2 regions of the Spongiibacter sp. IMCC21906 genome follow, and region 2 is predicted to be linked to the other one. Evidence: predicted binding sites of a transcription regulator. Region 2 holds the regulator's gene; the other holds the start of a gene.
What was found. Region 2 encodes sigma-54, which starts transcription at its own class of promoters, with help from an activator protein. Its sites were predicted from a motif close to TGGCACANNNNTTGCNNT; they were not measured.

Region 1: a site for sigma-54 is predicted at 3,802-3,819, ahead of IMCC21906_RS01735 (cytochrome ubiquinol oxidase subunit I). Genes of this name have one in related genera too.

What each region holds. Positions count from the first base shown of each region.
Region 1 covers NZ_CP011477.1:379,125-386,322, reverse strand. Annotated here, with positions in the region: gene IMCC21906_RS01750 (alginate export family protein) at 1-961, shown strand, start outside; gene IMCC21906_RS01745 (metal-sensitive transcriptional regulator) at 977-1,270, opposite strand; gene IMCC21906_RS01740 (cytochrome d ubiquinol oxidase subunit II) at 1,340-2,332, opposite strand; gene IMCC21906_RS01735 (cytochrome ubiquinol oxidase subunit I) at 2,334-3,698, opposite strand; gene IMCC21906_RS01730 (sigma-54-dependent Fis family transcriptional regulator) at 3,968-5,278, shown strand; gene IMCC21906_RS01725 (hypothetical protein) at 5,324-5,722, shown strand; gene IMCC21906_RS01720 (glutathione S-transferase N-terminal domain-containing protein) at 5,762-6,538, shown strand; gene IMCC21906_RS01715 (DUF1499 domain-containing protein) at 6,576-7,031, shown strand.
Region 2 covers NZ_CP011477.1:1,265,773-1,272,970, forward strand. Annotated here, with positions in the region: gene mgtE (magnesium transporter) at 1-330, opposite strand, end outside; gene IMCC21906_RS05775 (HPr family phosphocarrier protein) at 618-887, opposite strand; gene rapZ (RNase adapter RapZ) at 898-1,755, opposite strand; gene IMCC21906_RS05785 (PTS sugar transporter subunit IIA) at 1,757-2,206, opposite strand; gene hpf (ribosome hibernation-promoting factor, HPF/YfiA family) at 2,240-2,527, opposite strand; gene IMCC21906_RS05795 (RNA polymerase factor sigma-54) at 2,606-4,114, opposite strand; gene lptB (LPS export ABC transporter ATP-binding protein) at 4,282-5,007, opposite strand; gene lptA (lipopolysaccharide transport periplasmic protein LptA) at 5,007-5,648, opposite strand; gene lptC (LPS export ABC transporter periplasmic protein LptC) at 5,635-6,210, opposite strand; gene IMCC21906_RS05815 (HAD family hydrolase) at 6,210-6,731, opposite strand; gene IMCC21906_RS05820 (KpsF/GutQ family sugar-phosphate isomerase) at 6,745-7,198, opposite strand, start outside.

The DNA.
Region 1 (7,198 bases), 890 kb from region 2:
GGCGTGGCTTGGTTGGCGACAAGAGGCGTTTGTTGCCAAGGTCGGCCGCTTAAATTTTGATATTGGCAGCCGTCGGTTAATGGCTCGGCAACGGTTTCGTAACACCATCAATGCCTTCGACGGGGTTTACGGTAGTTACCAACAGGAGCAGTGGCAGTGGCAGGCATTTTATTTAAAGCCTGTTGAGCCCCGTCCAGCCGAACGGGAAGATTTAGACGACAATCAAATCAAACTCGACAAGCAGGGCGACGACCGTTTTTGGGGGCTGCATGTCAGCCGCAGTGAGATAACGGATCTAGAGCTGTATTACTACGGTCTGGATGAAGACGATAATGGCGCTGAAATCAGCACCGTGGGGTTTAGAAACCTAAAACCCGCTATTCCCTTGCAATGGCATTACGAAGTGGAGGCAGCCTACCAGTTTGGTGAAACCGGCAATTTGGATGTGAGTGCGGCTATGCTGCACGCTGCCGTTGGTTATCAATTTGATGATCCGCTGTCGTCGCGGATTGAGTTGATGGCGGATTATGCCAGCGGTGATGATGATCCTAACGATGACGAATCCAATCAATTTAACGCCCTGTTTGGCGTGACCCGTTTTGATTTTGGCCCCACTGCAATTTATGGTGCTTTTGCCCGGGCTAATATCCTGTCGCCGGGGGTGAAGTGGGATTTCAAACCCAGCAGTAATAGCGCGGCCTATCTCGCTTATCGCGCGATTTGGTTGGACTCGGCCAAGGCGGCTCAGGCTCGGTCTGGTTTGCGGGATACTGCTGGGGATAGTGGCCGCTTTGCCGGAAATCAATTAGAAGTCCGCTGGCAGTGGGCTCTGTCAGCCCAGTTGCAGCTTGAGCTAGGGGGCGCGTATTTATTAAAAGGAGAGTTTCTTGAGGATGCGCCCAATGCGCCAGATACTGGCGACACCAGCTACGTATATAGTCAGATCAGCTATCAATTGTAAGCGTGAAGCGCTGCCCTAACCATATTTGGTGAGTAGGGCAGTAATATGTTGAATTTGCTCATCCCGTTTTGCCGAGGATTGCATTGCGGGGTCTTCGCCGTCGGCTTTGGCGAGCTCTTGCTGCATGGCGCAGGCCATGGTTTCAAAGAAGGTTTTATCCAATGCTTTGCGGGCGGCGGAAAGTTGCTGGGCGACGCGCTCACAATCCTGCTCTTCTTCCATCATTTTTTGAATGCCGCGAAGCTGGCCCTCTACTCGACGGAGTCGTGAAATAAGGCCTTTGCGTTTTTTGTCCCAGTCTGTAGTCATGCGATCGCTATCAAAATTACCTTGGCAGGGAGCAGTATACACCGCCAGCGGCTGTCAGTGCGGCGTCGCTTATTCGTAAGACAACTCGGTGGCTTTACCGTGAAAGATCCGATACACAAAGAAGGTATAAATCAAAATCATCGGTACCGTGATAAGCACCCCGACCAACGTGAAGCTCAGCGACTTAACGGATGCAGCGGCCTCCCAAATGCTCATCTGCCCTAAAAGAATATCGGGAAATAAACTGTAGGCTAAACCGAGAGTGGCTGTGAGACAAATGGTGACGGTGGCGGCAAACATCAGCCAGCCTCGGCCCCGGTAAATCCAGTTATCGTTTTTTAACAGCAGCAAGATACCGCCGTAACAAAGCGCGGTGAGAATCGGAATTGGCGCCAGTAATATAGCGTTAGGAAGACTAAACCACTTGCCAGCGATGTGGCTGCTAACAATGGGGGTGGCGATGGAGACCAGCAATAAGCCCAGCCCCATCGGCCAAATAGCACTTCTGGCCCAGTGAATACTTTTTGTGAGCAGGGCGCCCTCGGTTTTCATCATCAGCCAGCCGCAGGCCAGTATTAAGTACAGCGCAGGTAGTGTCAGGGCAATCAAGGCCGAGAACAACAAACTGAGTGCATCACCTTGCAGGCCGCTGACAAATGCGCCCAGCATCCAACCTTGGGCTACCGATGCGGTGAGCGAGCCTATAAAAAAGGCTTTGTTCCAGAGGGCTTTATGTTGATCCCCCGCTTTCACTCTTAAATCAAACGCCACGCCTCGCAGTATCAGCCCCATCAGCATAATCGTGACCGGGATATATAACTTGCTGAGAATAATGCCGTGGGCCATGGGAAAGGCAATGAGCAAAACGCCGACACCCAACACAATCCAGGTTTCGTTGGCGTCCCAAAAAGGGCCAATAGAGGCAATCATGGTGTCTTTTTCTGAGGCATTCGCCCATGGCAGCAACATGCCCACGCCCAGGTCAAAGCCATCCAGAATGACGTAAATCAGCAGGGCAAGTCCCATAATGCCAACGTAGATAATAGGTAGATAATATTCCATGTCAGGCCTCTCCAGAGACGTGGTTGGCAGGGTCTTGTTTACGATTGGCCGGCCCCATAATTAAAGAGGCTGCAGGCTTTTTAGACAGATGACGCAAGGCGCCGATATAGGATGCCAGCAAGAACAGGTACAGCAGAATATAGCCGGTTAAAGAGCCCGCAACGGTAGCGCCACTGTGATCAGCAACTACGTCCTTTACTGCCAGTACACCGTTGACGATCCAGGGTTGGCGACCGATTTCAGTGACATACCAGCCTGCCAGAACCGCGATCCAGCCAGAGAAGGTCATGGCTGATAGTGTGGTAAGAAACACACGCCTTGGTGAGCGCTTACTTCGGATTTCAATTATGCCCCACCAGGAAACAAGCAGCATGAGCCCACCCATAGCAAGCATTACTCTAAAGGACCAGAACACCATGGCGACAGGGGGATGCTGATCTTTAAAGTCGTTCAAACCTTTGACCTCACCGTTAACGTTGTGGGTTAGGATCAGGCTGGCCGCGTAGGGCACTTCAAGGGCATATTTGTTGCTGCGGCTTTGTTCATCGGGGAGCGCAAATACCGTAAAAGGGGCGCTTTCTTGGGTATCCCAGATCGCCTCCATTGCCGCTACTTTTGCGGGTTGGTGCTTTAGCGTATTGAGGCCGTGAAGATCACCAATAAAGATCTGCAGCGGCGCCAATATTGCGGCCAAAATCACCCCGGTTTTTAAGACTTTCCAGGTAGCAGGGCCGTCGACATTTTTCAGCGTTCGCCATGCACTCACCCCGGCAATTAAAAACGCACTGGTGAGTAAAGAAGCGGTCAGCATGTGAAAAAATCGATAGGGAAACGAAGGATTAAAGATCACGTCTATCCAGCTTTCTACCATTACCACGCCGTTCTCCAAGCGGTAACCTGTAGGCGTGTGCATCCAGGAATTTAAACTCAGAATCCAGAAGGCAGATAAGGTGGTGCCAAAAGCCACCAAAAAGGTGCTGGTTAAGTGTAGGCGGTTGGATACTCGGTTTTTGCCAAACAGCATAATGCCGAGAAAGGAAGCTTCTAGAAAAAAGGCGGTCAGTACCTCGTAGCCCAGCAGTGGTCCAGCGACATTACCGGCTTTTTCCATAAACCCCGGCCAATTGGTGCCAAACTGAAAGCTCATGGTGATGCCAGATACCACACCCATCGCGAAGGTGAGGGCAAAGATTTTTACCCAGAAGAAATAGGCGAACTCCCAGGCTTTGTCACCGGTTTGGCTGTAGCGCAAACGAAAGAACAGCAACAGCCAGGCAAGGCCAATGGAAATGGCCGGAAACAAAATATGAAAGCTGATATTGGCGGCAAACTGAATCCGTGCCAGTACAAAGGGGTCGAGGTCCATAGCGTTCGTCCTATAAAGCACGATTAGCACAATGCATTGTGCGGCCTGTGACGGATTGGCTGAACCGGTCTTGCCAGGTTCGTCACGCATGAGCTGGGTGTTAAGTGCAAACTTTATGCCAGCGGTATTTTTTAAGGTAAAAAACTATAAGACATTGAAATATAAATAGTTATTTCAATGTCTAGAACTTGTGTCAATTGTGGGGCTATCAATTCCCCTTGAGGTGTTGCCATAATCGACAGAGTAAATGACAAATATGGCAAAACGCGATGCGACAAATTGTCCCAGACTTAGATGTAAGTTCATTATTGGAGAGTGTGGCCTATCCCGCCATCTTGCTATCGGACGAATATGAGATTCTGGCTTGGAACCAAAAGTACTTAGACAGTTTTGGTGAGTTGAGCGAAGGCCAAAACTGTTATCAGGTTTCTCATGGTTATGATCGTCCCTGTGATCAGGCGGGTGAAAGCTGCCCGCTCCAAGCCTGCCGGGAGTCAAAAGCCAAAGAGCGGGTGCTGCATATTCACAATACCCCAAGGGGGCGGGAGCACATTGATGTAGAAATGCTGCCGTTAAAAAACCGCAGTGGCCAACCCAGTTATTTTATAGAAATCCTTAAGCCGGTCACGATTGCCAGCGCAGAAACTAATGGCGAGCAAATGGTGGGTCGCAGCCCAGCGTTCAATGACATGCTGGAGTTGATTCAGTTAGTGGCACCACGAAAAACCTCGGTGCTACTGTTAGGTGAATCTGGCACGGGTAAAGAATTGGCCGCCAAGGCTATTCACGATGCCAGCCCAAACGCCAATCAAAGCATGATTACCGTGGAGTGTGCAGGGCTGACCGAAACCTTGTTTGAAAGTGAATTATTTGGCCATGTAAAAGGGGCCTTCACTGGGGCCAGCCAAAACAAACCCGGACTGCTGGAGGCGGCCGGGGGTGGCACCTTATTTTTGGATGAAATTGGCGACGTTCCCATGGGTATGCAGGTAAAACTGCTCCGCCTTTTGGAGACCGGCACCTATCGCGCGGTGGGAAGCACCCAGCTAAAACGGGCAGACTTTCGGCTGGTCAGCGCGACCAATAAAGACTTACCGGCAATGATTGCCCGGGGAGAGTTTCGCGAAGATCTGTACTACCGTATTAATGCGTTTCCTATCGTGTTGCCGCCCTTGCGCGATCGGTCGGGTGATATGGCGCTGCTCAGTCAATCGCTGCTCGACAAACTAGCAGGCAAAGCAAGCTACCGGCTGACGAAAGAAGCGGTCATGCGCCTGGAGTCAGAGCACTTTCCGGGCAATATTCGCGAGCTGCGAAATGTTCTGGAGCGGGGAATGATCTTTGCGCGATCTAATATCTTGGATTTGTCCGTACTGGAACGCAGTTTGAAAAACCATGCCTCCCTTGGTGATATTGCTAAAAATGAAGGTGATGAGCTTTCTACGTGGACAGATTTAAAAACCCAACAACGCCGCTATTTACATCGTCTTTTGCAACATTGTCATGGCGATAAACAGATGGCAGCGGATATCGCGGGGATTAGCGCCCGGTCACTATATCGCAAGCTTGAGGGGGAATAGCATCCCGTTCAGGGACTGCCAAGTTTGCAGGAAAGCGCCGTAAAAATGCGCTTTCTGTTTTACTTTTTAAAACAGATTGTTGAGTGTATGAAAAAAACGGACAAAAAATATGACAAGGCTATCCGTGAAGCACTAAGCGATGCCTGCAATATTGCCTTAGAAGAGGTGCCAGGCTTTAGCTGGTTAACACATCAGCTAAACTATAGCCGTTTCCCCCAGTCTCTTGTTGTAACAGCTGTGTTTGACACCGAGGCAGCATTATCGGCCGCCATTCGGGGTCAACAAGACGACTATTTACGTAGCGTCATAAAGCAGCACTTAGCATCGGTGGGTATTGTGATGCGTCATGCTAAAAGAACGATTCATTTTGATAGTGAAGAAGCCTGCCAACAAGCGCATTCTGGCAATTGGCAGCGGCGGTTGAGTGCCAAACAGGCACATTGAGCGCGTATCTTATACAACACACAGAGCGTCGGGGTTTTTATGGCCTTAATTGACTTAAGTAATTCCTTATTGGCGAGCAGTGTTGCCGCTTGGCGGGGAACGGCGGCATTTCATGCAGGTGCTGCCCCGCGCCCAGAACAACTGCTGGTCCTGTATGAATATGAGGGCAGCCCCTATTGTCGATTAGTGCGTGAAGTGCTGAGCGAACTGGATTTGGACGCCATGATTTATCCCTGCCCACGGGGCGGAAGCCGCTATCGGCCAGAAGCGACCGCATTGAGTGGCATCAGCCAGTTTCCGTTTTTGATTGATCCGAATACTGGCGATGAAATTCTGGAATCCGCTGAGATTATTGATCATCTCTATCAGCACTACTCCGCGAGGGGGCGTCGCCGGGCCCCACGGGGGGTAAAACGCGGTTTGCAATTATCGGGTTCTGTGGCGGCGACGTTATTGCGAAGCAGTATTGGTAAGGGCGGGTATAAGGCCAAGCCTTCCCAGTTGCCGGCACAACCACTGGAGCTGTTTAGCTTTGAATCCAGCCCCTACTCTCGCCCTGTTCGTGAACTGCTATGTGAGTTGGAAATTCCTTATATTTTACGCAACTTTGCCAAATCGCGCTGGCAGGAAATGGGGCCGCCGAGTGTGCGAAATCAGTGGTTTTCAGATGCGCCGATTACCAGCGTTAATCGCATCCGTTTACGAGACTTAACGGGCCGCTCGCAAGTGCCTTATCTGATTGATTCCAACACGGGTATTGGCATGTTTGAGTCTCAGGATATTATTCGTTATTTGAAAGAGACCTATGCTTTGTGAGTATGGGAATTCGTCACCAGACAGTCAGGAAATAACGATGATGGTAAGACGCATTTTAATATTGCCAGTGTTGGCGTTGTTGCTAATGTTAAGCGCCTGCTCGACGGTGGGTAAGCGAGACGATCTCTGGTCAAAGACAGGCATTTTTCCTTCTTGCCCGCCCCGGCCGAGTTGCGTTTCTTCTAAAGCAAGGGATGAGGAGTATCACATTCCAGCGCTGAAATATGGTGGTGATGTTGCAGCGGCGAAAGCCCGCCTGAAAGCCCTGCTTCTGGCCCAGCCGCGAACGCAAATTGTTGAAGAAACACCACGCTATATTCATGCGGTGGTGGTGAGTGCCATTATGCGTTATCACGACGATGTTGAGTTTTTGATCGAGCCCAATGGTGAGATACAGCAGCGGTCATTGTCTCGGATTGGCTATTATGATTTTGCTGTGAATCGTGAACGACTGGAAACCCTGCGCCGGGAGTTCTCCCAAGCAGTGCAATAGCATAATAGCCTCGACTCTCCGTTGAGGGGATTTTCCCACTGGCTAAGCAAGGATTGAATCTTATTTTCAGGCATTGTAGAGTTTAGCGAGGGTGTGATGGGCGCCCGCCTCGCAAAAGTGTTAACACCATCCATTTCTATATCACCGCGTATCTCTCTGGCCAAAAG
Region 2 (7,198 bases):
ATCGGGGAGCTGCTGGAGAATGTCGGCAATGTCATCGGCTTCCAGGCCTTCGGTAATAGCCGCGACTTCTTCGGCATCCATCTGCCGCAAAAATTGACTCTGCACCTCGTCGTTGAGGTACTGGAGAATATCCCCTTCGTTTTCGGCATCCACCAGCTGCCACAGCAGTGCGCGGACGGTCTGCGGGGTAGATTCGATAAGGTGGGCGGCGTCGGCGGGGGGCAGGCCATTGATCATGCGCCGAATTTGCAAAAAGCCGCCGGTTCCAATTGCGTCATTTAGCGCTTGGAGTTGCTCTTCTGAGTGGTGTTTTTCAGCACTGGCAGCCATGAATCTCTCTGTGCAGACGAGGGGCGAGAGGGCCTCGCCAATACAGCGAGGGTCGCAGTTGGCAATTATCCTTTAAAGCGCCTTGGACAACAATCAATGCTGAGTGCGAAAGGAGAGATTTAGGGCGTCGCTAGCTAATTACAAGGAATCTCGGGTGTACGCGGACAAGTTGTTGTGCGAACAACTGTATGCATGCTGCAAGAAGGATGGAATACGGGAGCCGCTAGCCGGGCTTAAGGCTGGCTAAATCTGAGCTGTCAGCGAATTCATTGGCGGTGTCTGAGATTTTATTCGCCTTCATCAAAGCGGTTATTAATGATGTCGGTGATGGCATTGAGGGCTTTTTGCTCATCGGCACCATCACAGCGAATCGTAATGTCACTGCCTTTGGTGGCTGCTAGCATCATTACCGCCATAATACTTTTGCCGTCAACACTGCGGCCGTCTACTTCGGCTTCTACCTTGGCGCTAAACGCGGAAGCCGTGCTGACGAATTTTGCGGCTGCCCGGGCGTGCAGACCAAGTTTGTTAATTATTGTGAGCTTGGTTTCAACCATCGGGTGTCGTCTATAGTTGCAGTTCGCGATGGCGAACTTGAAGGCCGGGGTACTGGCTTTGGAGGGACGAAGCCAGCGTTTCCGCCATGTATACTGAGCGATGTTGGCCGCCTGTGCAACCAATCGCTACGGTGAAGTAGCTGCGATTACTGGCTTCAATTTTAGGAAGCCAGTGTTGCAGATAGCTTAAAATATCGTCATGCATTTTTTGTACGTCTACTTCGTCTTGAAGAAATGCCACGACTTCTGGGTCACGACCCGTTAGCTTGCGCAGGCTCTCGTTCCAGTGGGGGTTGGGGAGCATGCGTAAATCAAATACCAAGTCGGCATCAATGGGCAAGCCGCGCTTAAAACCAAAGGACTTAAGCTGTATGGCGAGTTGCGCGGCATCGGCGCCAAGAATGCGGTCTCGAATGGCGGCTCTGAGGTCGTGAACGGTCATGTCGCTGCTGTCGATGGTCAGCGATGCCTCAACCACAATCGGCTCTAGCAAGATGGCTTCTAATTTTATGGCTTCTGCCAGGGGCAAGGCCTTGCTGGTCAAAGGGTGTCTGCGACGGGTTTCACTAAACCGTTTTATGAGTTTATCTTCAGCGGCATCGAGAAAAACAATGCTGAGTTTGGCGTATTGCCTGACCTGCTCACAAAGGCTTTTAAAACGTTGGAGTTCGGCCTGTGAGTTGCGGGCATCTATACACACGGCCACCTGTTTGTGAGCTTTAAGTGGATTTTGCGACAGCTCTTGCACCAGTGCTGGCAACAGTGACACCGGGAGGTTGTCGATGGCGTAAAAGCCTTCGTCTTCCAGCTGGTGTAGGGCGGTACTTTTGCCCGAACCTGAGCGCCCACTGATGATGATCAGCTGCATATTAGCCCCGGATGGCCTGTTCAAACAGGGTTTGGTCGCTGTCGGCTTGGCGAAGTCGGCTTCTGAAGCTTTCTTCGTTAAAGGCGGCTGCGAGAGACCCCAGCACTTTCACGTGCTCGTCGTGGGCCTCGGCGGGGACGATCAGGGCAAACACTAAATCTACCGGCTGGTCGTCAATAGATTCAAACTCAATAGCTTTGTCGAGTTTTAACAGTATGCCGGTAATGCGTTGGCAGCGGCTGCTGCGGCAGTGGGGGATGGCAACGCCATGACCTATGCCGGTGCTGCCCAAGCGCTCACGGGCGAGCAAGTCATTAAATAACTCACCTTGATCATAATTCGAGTCGTCTTCGCTAATAAATTGAGCCACTTGCTCAAGAAGGCGTTTTTTGCTGTTAACGGACGTACCACAATGGGTACGTCCTTGGCTGAGTATAGAATCGAAGTTCATGATATTCGCTAAATAAGAGGAGGGTTGCCAGTCCTAACGGACCAGGTTCTTTTCCTTGTGTTTTATGAGTTGCCGGTCCAGTTTGTCGGTGAGGCTATCGATCGCGGCATACATGTCTTGTGATTCACTGGTGGCAAAAAGATCCGCGCCGGCAACGTGTACCGTGGCTTCGGCTTTTTGAATCAGTTTTTCTACAGAGAGTGTGACGTCGCTATTGGTTATGTTGTCAAAATGCCTCTGAAGTTTTGAGAGCTTGTTATTGACATAGTCGCGGAGAGCTGGAGTGACGTCTACGTGATGACCACTAACAGTTATTTGCATATTGTTGCTCCTTCATCGCTGTAAGTAACCAGCGCCTCCCGGCGCGTAAGTGACGGTCGTGATGTAAGATCACGGCCACTAAACTAGTCGTTTCCGCTCGTTGGAGGGGGGGATGACTAGCGATTCTCGGTATTTTGCAATGGTTCGGCGTGCCACCTGTATGCCTTGTTCTCCTAACAGCTCGGTGATTTTGCTATCGCTGAGTGGTTTGCGGGGGTTTTCCGCGGCGATTAGCTTTTTAATCAATGCTCGGATCGCTGTCGAGGAGCATTCTCCGCCGGTATCAGTGGAGACATGGCTGGAGAAGAAAAATTTCAGTTCGTAAATGCCTCTAGGCGTATGCATGTATTTTTGGGTAGTGACGCGAGAGATCGTTGACTCATGCATACCCACTGCCTCGGCAATATCATGAAGTACCAATGGCTTCATGGCCTCTTCACCATACTCTAGAAAGCCACGCTGATATTCAACAATCTTGCTGGCCACTTTCATCAATGTTTCATTGCGACTCTGCAGGCTTTTGATAAACCAGCGTGCTTCCTGCAAATTATCACGAATATAGTTGTTATCGCTGCTGTTACTGCTCTGCCGGGCCATAGAGGCGTACTGGGCGTTGATTTGAATCTTGGGGGCAATATCAGGGTTGAGCTCAACTAGCCAGCGGCCTTCTTTTTTACTGACAAAAACGTCAGGCACGACGTATTCGGTTTCGCTGGCACCCACGGCGTCGCCGGGGGTGGGGTTGAGGCTTTGGATAAGCTTGAGAATGTCTTTTAGCTGCTCTTCTTTAATGCGGCAGCGGCGCATGATTTGATTGTAGTCTCGATTGCCAAGTTGGGCCATGTATTGGCCGACTATCAGCATGGCTTCTTCGCGCCACGGGGTGTCGTGGTGGAGCTGCCTTAACTGAATGAGCAGGCATTCTTGTAGGTCTTGGCCGCCAACGCCAGGTGGATCAAAATTTTGAATGAGATGAAGCACGGCTCGTACTTCTTCAATTTCGGCTTCTTCGTTGTTAAAGCTTTCAACTAAGTCTTCTATAGATAGGGTCAAGCGACCCTTTTCATCAATGGCATCAATCAGGGCGTCGGCAATAAGGCGGTCGACTTCGGACAAGCGACTGACATTGAGCTGCCACCGCAGGTGGTCTTGCAGAGAGTCTGAGCTGCCGTGGCGGTAGTCGTTGTTGTAATCGCTGTCGTCTATGGCGCTGGGAGTACTGCTACCACTGCCGCTGCTTTGATAAACGTCATCCCACTGGCTGTCGACTGGGAGGTCTTCGGGAATGTCACTGCGCTCGGCCCAGCTGTCGTCGGCATCGTTATCTGCTGTGGCTGTAGGTTCTTTTGCTTCTGTGTTGGTTTTTTCGGCCGAATCAGTTTCTGGCTTAGAGGGTGTGTTTTGTTGCTGAGATTCGGTGTCTACTCCTTCGTCCTCACTGATTTCCAGTAAGGGGTTCGAGTCCAGTGCAGATTGGATTTCTTGCTGCAAATCGAGGGTAGAAAGCTGAAGTAAACGGATCGCTTGTTGCAGCTGTGGTGTCATGGTCAGCTGCTGGCCAACCTTGAGCTGGAGCGATTGTTTCATAGGCAGTGGCTTCTACAACATGAAAAGGTAACGCGAGTATTTTCTACTCTACCAACGGGTGGTATACCCTCGCAATTCAGGAAATGATTCTGTATTTGCGTACCTTGAGTGTAGTCGCCTCTATTCGAGCCTGCAATACCTGTGCCGAATCAAAATTTTAATGGCGCTTAAAGTGTAAATTTGTCACCTAGGTAAATTTCCCGCACGATCTCGCTGTTTAGCACCGTGTTAGCATCGCCTTCGGCGACGATACGGCCTTCACCAACAATATAGGCTTTTTCACAAATTTGTAGGGTTTCCCGAACATTGTGGTCGGTAATCAATACGCCGATACCTCGTGCCTGCAGATGGCGGATGATTTGTTGAATATCATTCACCGAAATAGGGTCTACCCCGGCAAAGGGCTCATCAAGCAGAATAAAGCTGGGGTCGGTGGCCAGGGCTCTGGCAATTTCCACTCGGCGGCGTTCGCCCCCAGACAGGGTCATCCCTTTTGAGTCGCGGATATGGGTAATGTGAAACTCTTGTAGCAAGGCTTCTAATTTTTCTTTTCGCTGTTTGCGGTTTAGGTCTTTGCGGGTTTCAAGAATGGCCAAAATGTTATCGGCCACGCTAAGCTTGCGAAATATTGAGGCTTCTTGCGGTAGGTAGCCCAGGCCGTGTTTTGCTCGACCATGTACTGACATTGCTGTGAGATTTTTATCATCGAGAGTAATGTGGCCCTGGTCGGCGTTAACGATGCCGACAATCATATAAAAGCAGGTGGTTTTTCCCGCGCCATTGGGGCCTAGCAGCCCAACGATTTCACCGCTGCGAATACTCAATGAGACATCGCGAATAATTTGGCGACCCTTGTAGGCTTTGGCGAGGTTGCTTGCTTTTAATACCGGCATTAGGGGGTCGCTTTGTTACTGTTAGAGGGCGGGGTGCTTGGCTTGTTTGTTTTGGCCGAAGTCTCGTTTTTCTTGGTTGTGCCGGTTTTGCTTGCGGCGTTAGCGTTGTCGTCGGGGTTTTGTGGTTGCAGTGTCATCTTGACCCGGCCATTTTCTGCCGCGCTGCCGCCATCGGCAACGACGGTTTGTTTTTTGCCGCTATAGACGACGCGATCCCCGCTGATTTTTGAGCCTTGATGGGTGATGCTGGCGTTTTTTTGCAACAAAATTTCTTCATCATTAAGCTTGTATTCGACGGTGTTGGCGCTGGCAATGACAACCCCTTCGCCCTCTCGGGGTTGTTGTTCAAATTTAGCGGGGCGGCCGTGGGCGATGACTTTTTCTACTTTGCGATTAGATTCCACTATTACTAGTTTGTCAGCCTCGATTTTGAGTGAGCCCTGAGACATTTTTACGTTGCCGCTGTAAATGCCTTGATTGTTCTCGTAGGTGGCCCGGTCTGAACTGAGGTTAATGGCCTGGTTGCGGTCATCTGGGAGGCAGTAAGCTGTGCCAGCAATACTGAGGAGGATCGCGGTGATGAGCCCTCTTTGAATGTGGCTCAGCATGTCTGTGAATGTTTTGGTTTTAGCGGGGATCATAATGCCCCCGAACGTTGCTCATCAGCTCCACACGTTCTTCTTTAAGGGAGGCATGCATGCCGGTGGCCTTGGTTTCACCGTTGGGTAAAATCAGGGTCAGGGGCTGGTCGGTGCTCACTTCACTGCTTTCCAAATCTATTTTTAGCACGTCAGTTTTAATTTCCGCTTGTCGAATCAACTCTTGGACTAAGACATTTCTGTCCAAGCTCAAAAGCTGACCCGTGCTGCTAAGGTGGCCTTGTTCCGCCGTGGCTGTCCAGGGGCGTTGCTCGGCGATATTCCCTAAATAAAAGGGTTCTTGCAATGTGACTGCGCCGTCTGAAATATATCGCTCTGCCGATTTGGCCTGCCAGCGATAGGCTACGGCGCCATCGGCCCGGTATTTTATCCCTTCTATGCCCTCAAGATACGATTCGACGTCGGGGGCGGGATCGAAGTGCTCCACTATACTTAATTTGCCGCTCTCACTGAACTGGGTGAGGTATAGATAGGTCCCTGCCAATGCGGCTAGCGCAGACAGCACCGACAGGGCAGCCACGTTTATACGTAGGGCTTTCGCCATTAGAGAAACTGCTCCCAGGCTTGATTGAGCTTACCCTGGGCTTTGAGAATGAGCTCGCAAATTTCCCGCACGGCACCGCTGCCGCCAGCCGCATCGGTTTGCCAGTCGGCATGCCGGGCGACAAAGCTATGACCGTTGGCCACGGTGATGCCTAGGCCAGCTTTTATGATGGCCGATAGGTCGGGAAGGTCATCGCCCACATAGGCGATTTCTGCCATTTCTAGCCCCAAGTCGGCGCGCAATTCTTCAAGAGCAACCAGCTTGTCTTCTCGGCCTTGATAGATCAGGTCGATTTTCAATTCGGCGGCGCGCCTTTCTAGCAATGTTGAGCTGCGACCAGTAATGATGGCAGGGCGTATTCCCGCATCTCTCAACAGTTTAATGCCAAGACCGTCTAATATGCTGAAGGCCTTCATTTCTTCGCCGCTATTACCAAAATAGAGGCTGCCGTTGGTCAGTACCCCGTCAACGTCCATGGCGAGAAGCTTTATCTGCCGCGCTTTTTCAATAATGGATTGCATAGGTTTTTCCGTATTAAGCAACACCGGCCTTGAATAGGTCGTGGGTATGGATGACGCCCACGGGGCGGCGCTGCTCGTCTATCGCTATCAAGACAGTGATTTTGTGGTCTTCCATAATGCGTAAAGCTTCTGCCGCCATCGTACCCGGACGAACAGTGAGACCGGCTTTGGTCATGACTTGTTCAATGGGCGCGTTACGGATGTCAGCGGTGCTGTCTAGTGTACGTCTTAAATCGCCGTCGGTGAAAATTCCCTGCAATACGCCGTGCTCATCTACCACCGTGGTCATGCCTAGAGCTTTGCTGCTCATTTCTAACAGCGCACCACTCACCGTGGTGCCCAAGGTGACGATGGGTATCTCGTTACCGGTGTGCATAATGCTGTCTATTTTTAGCAGCAATCGCCGTCCCAGTGCGCCGCCGGGGTGAGATAAGGCGAAATCGTCGGCGGTAAACCCCCGTGCTTCT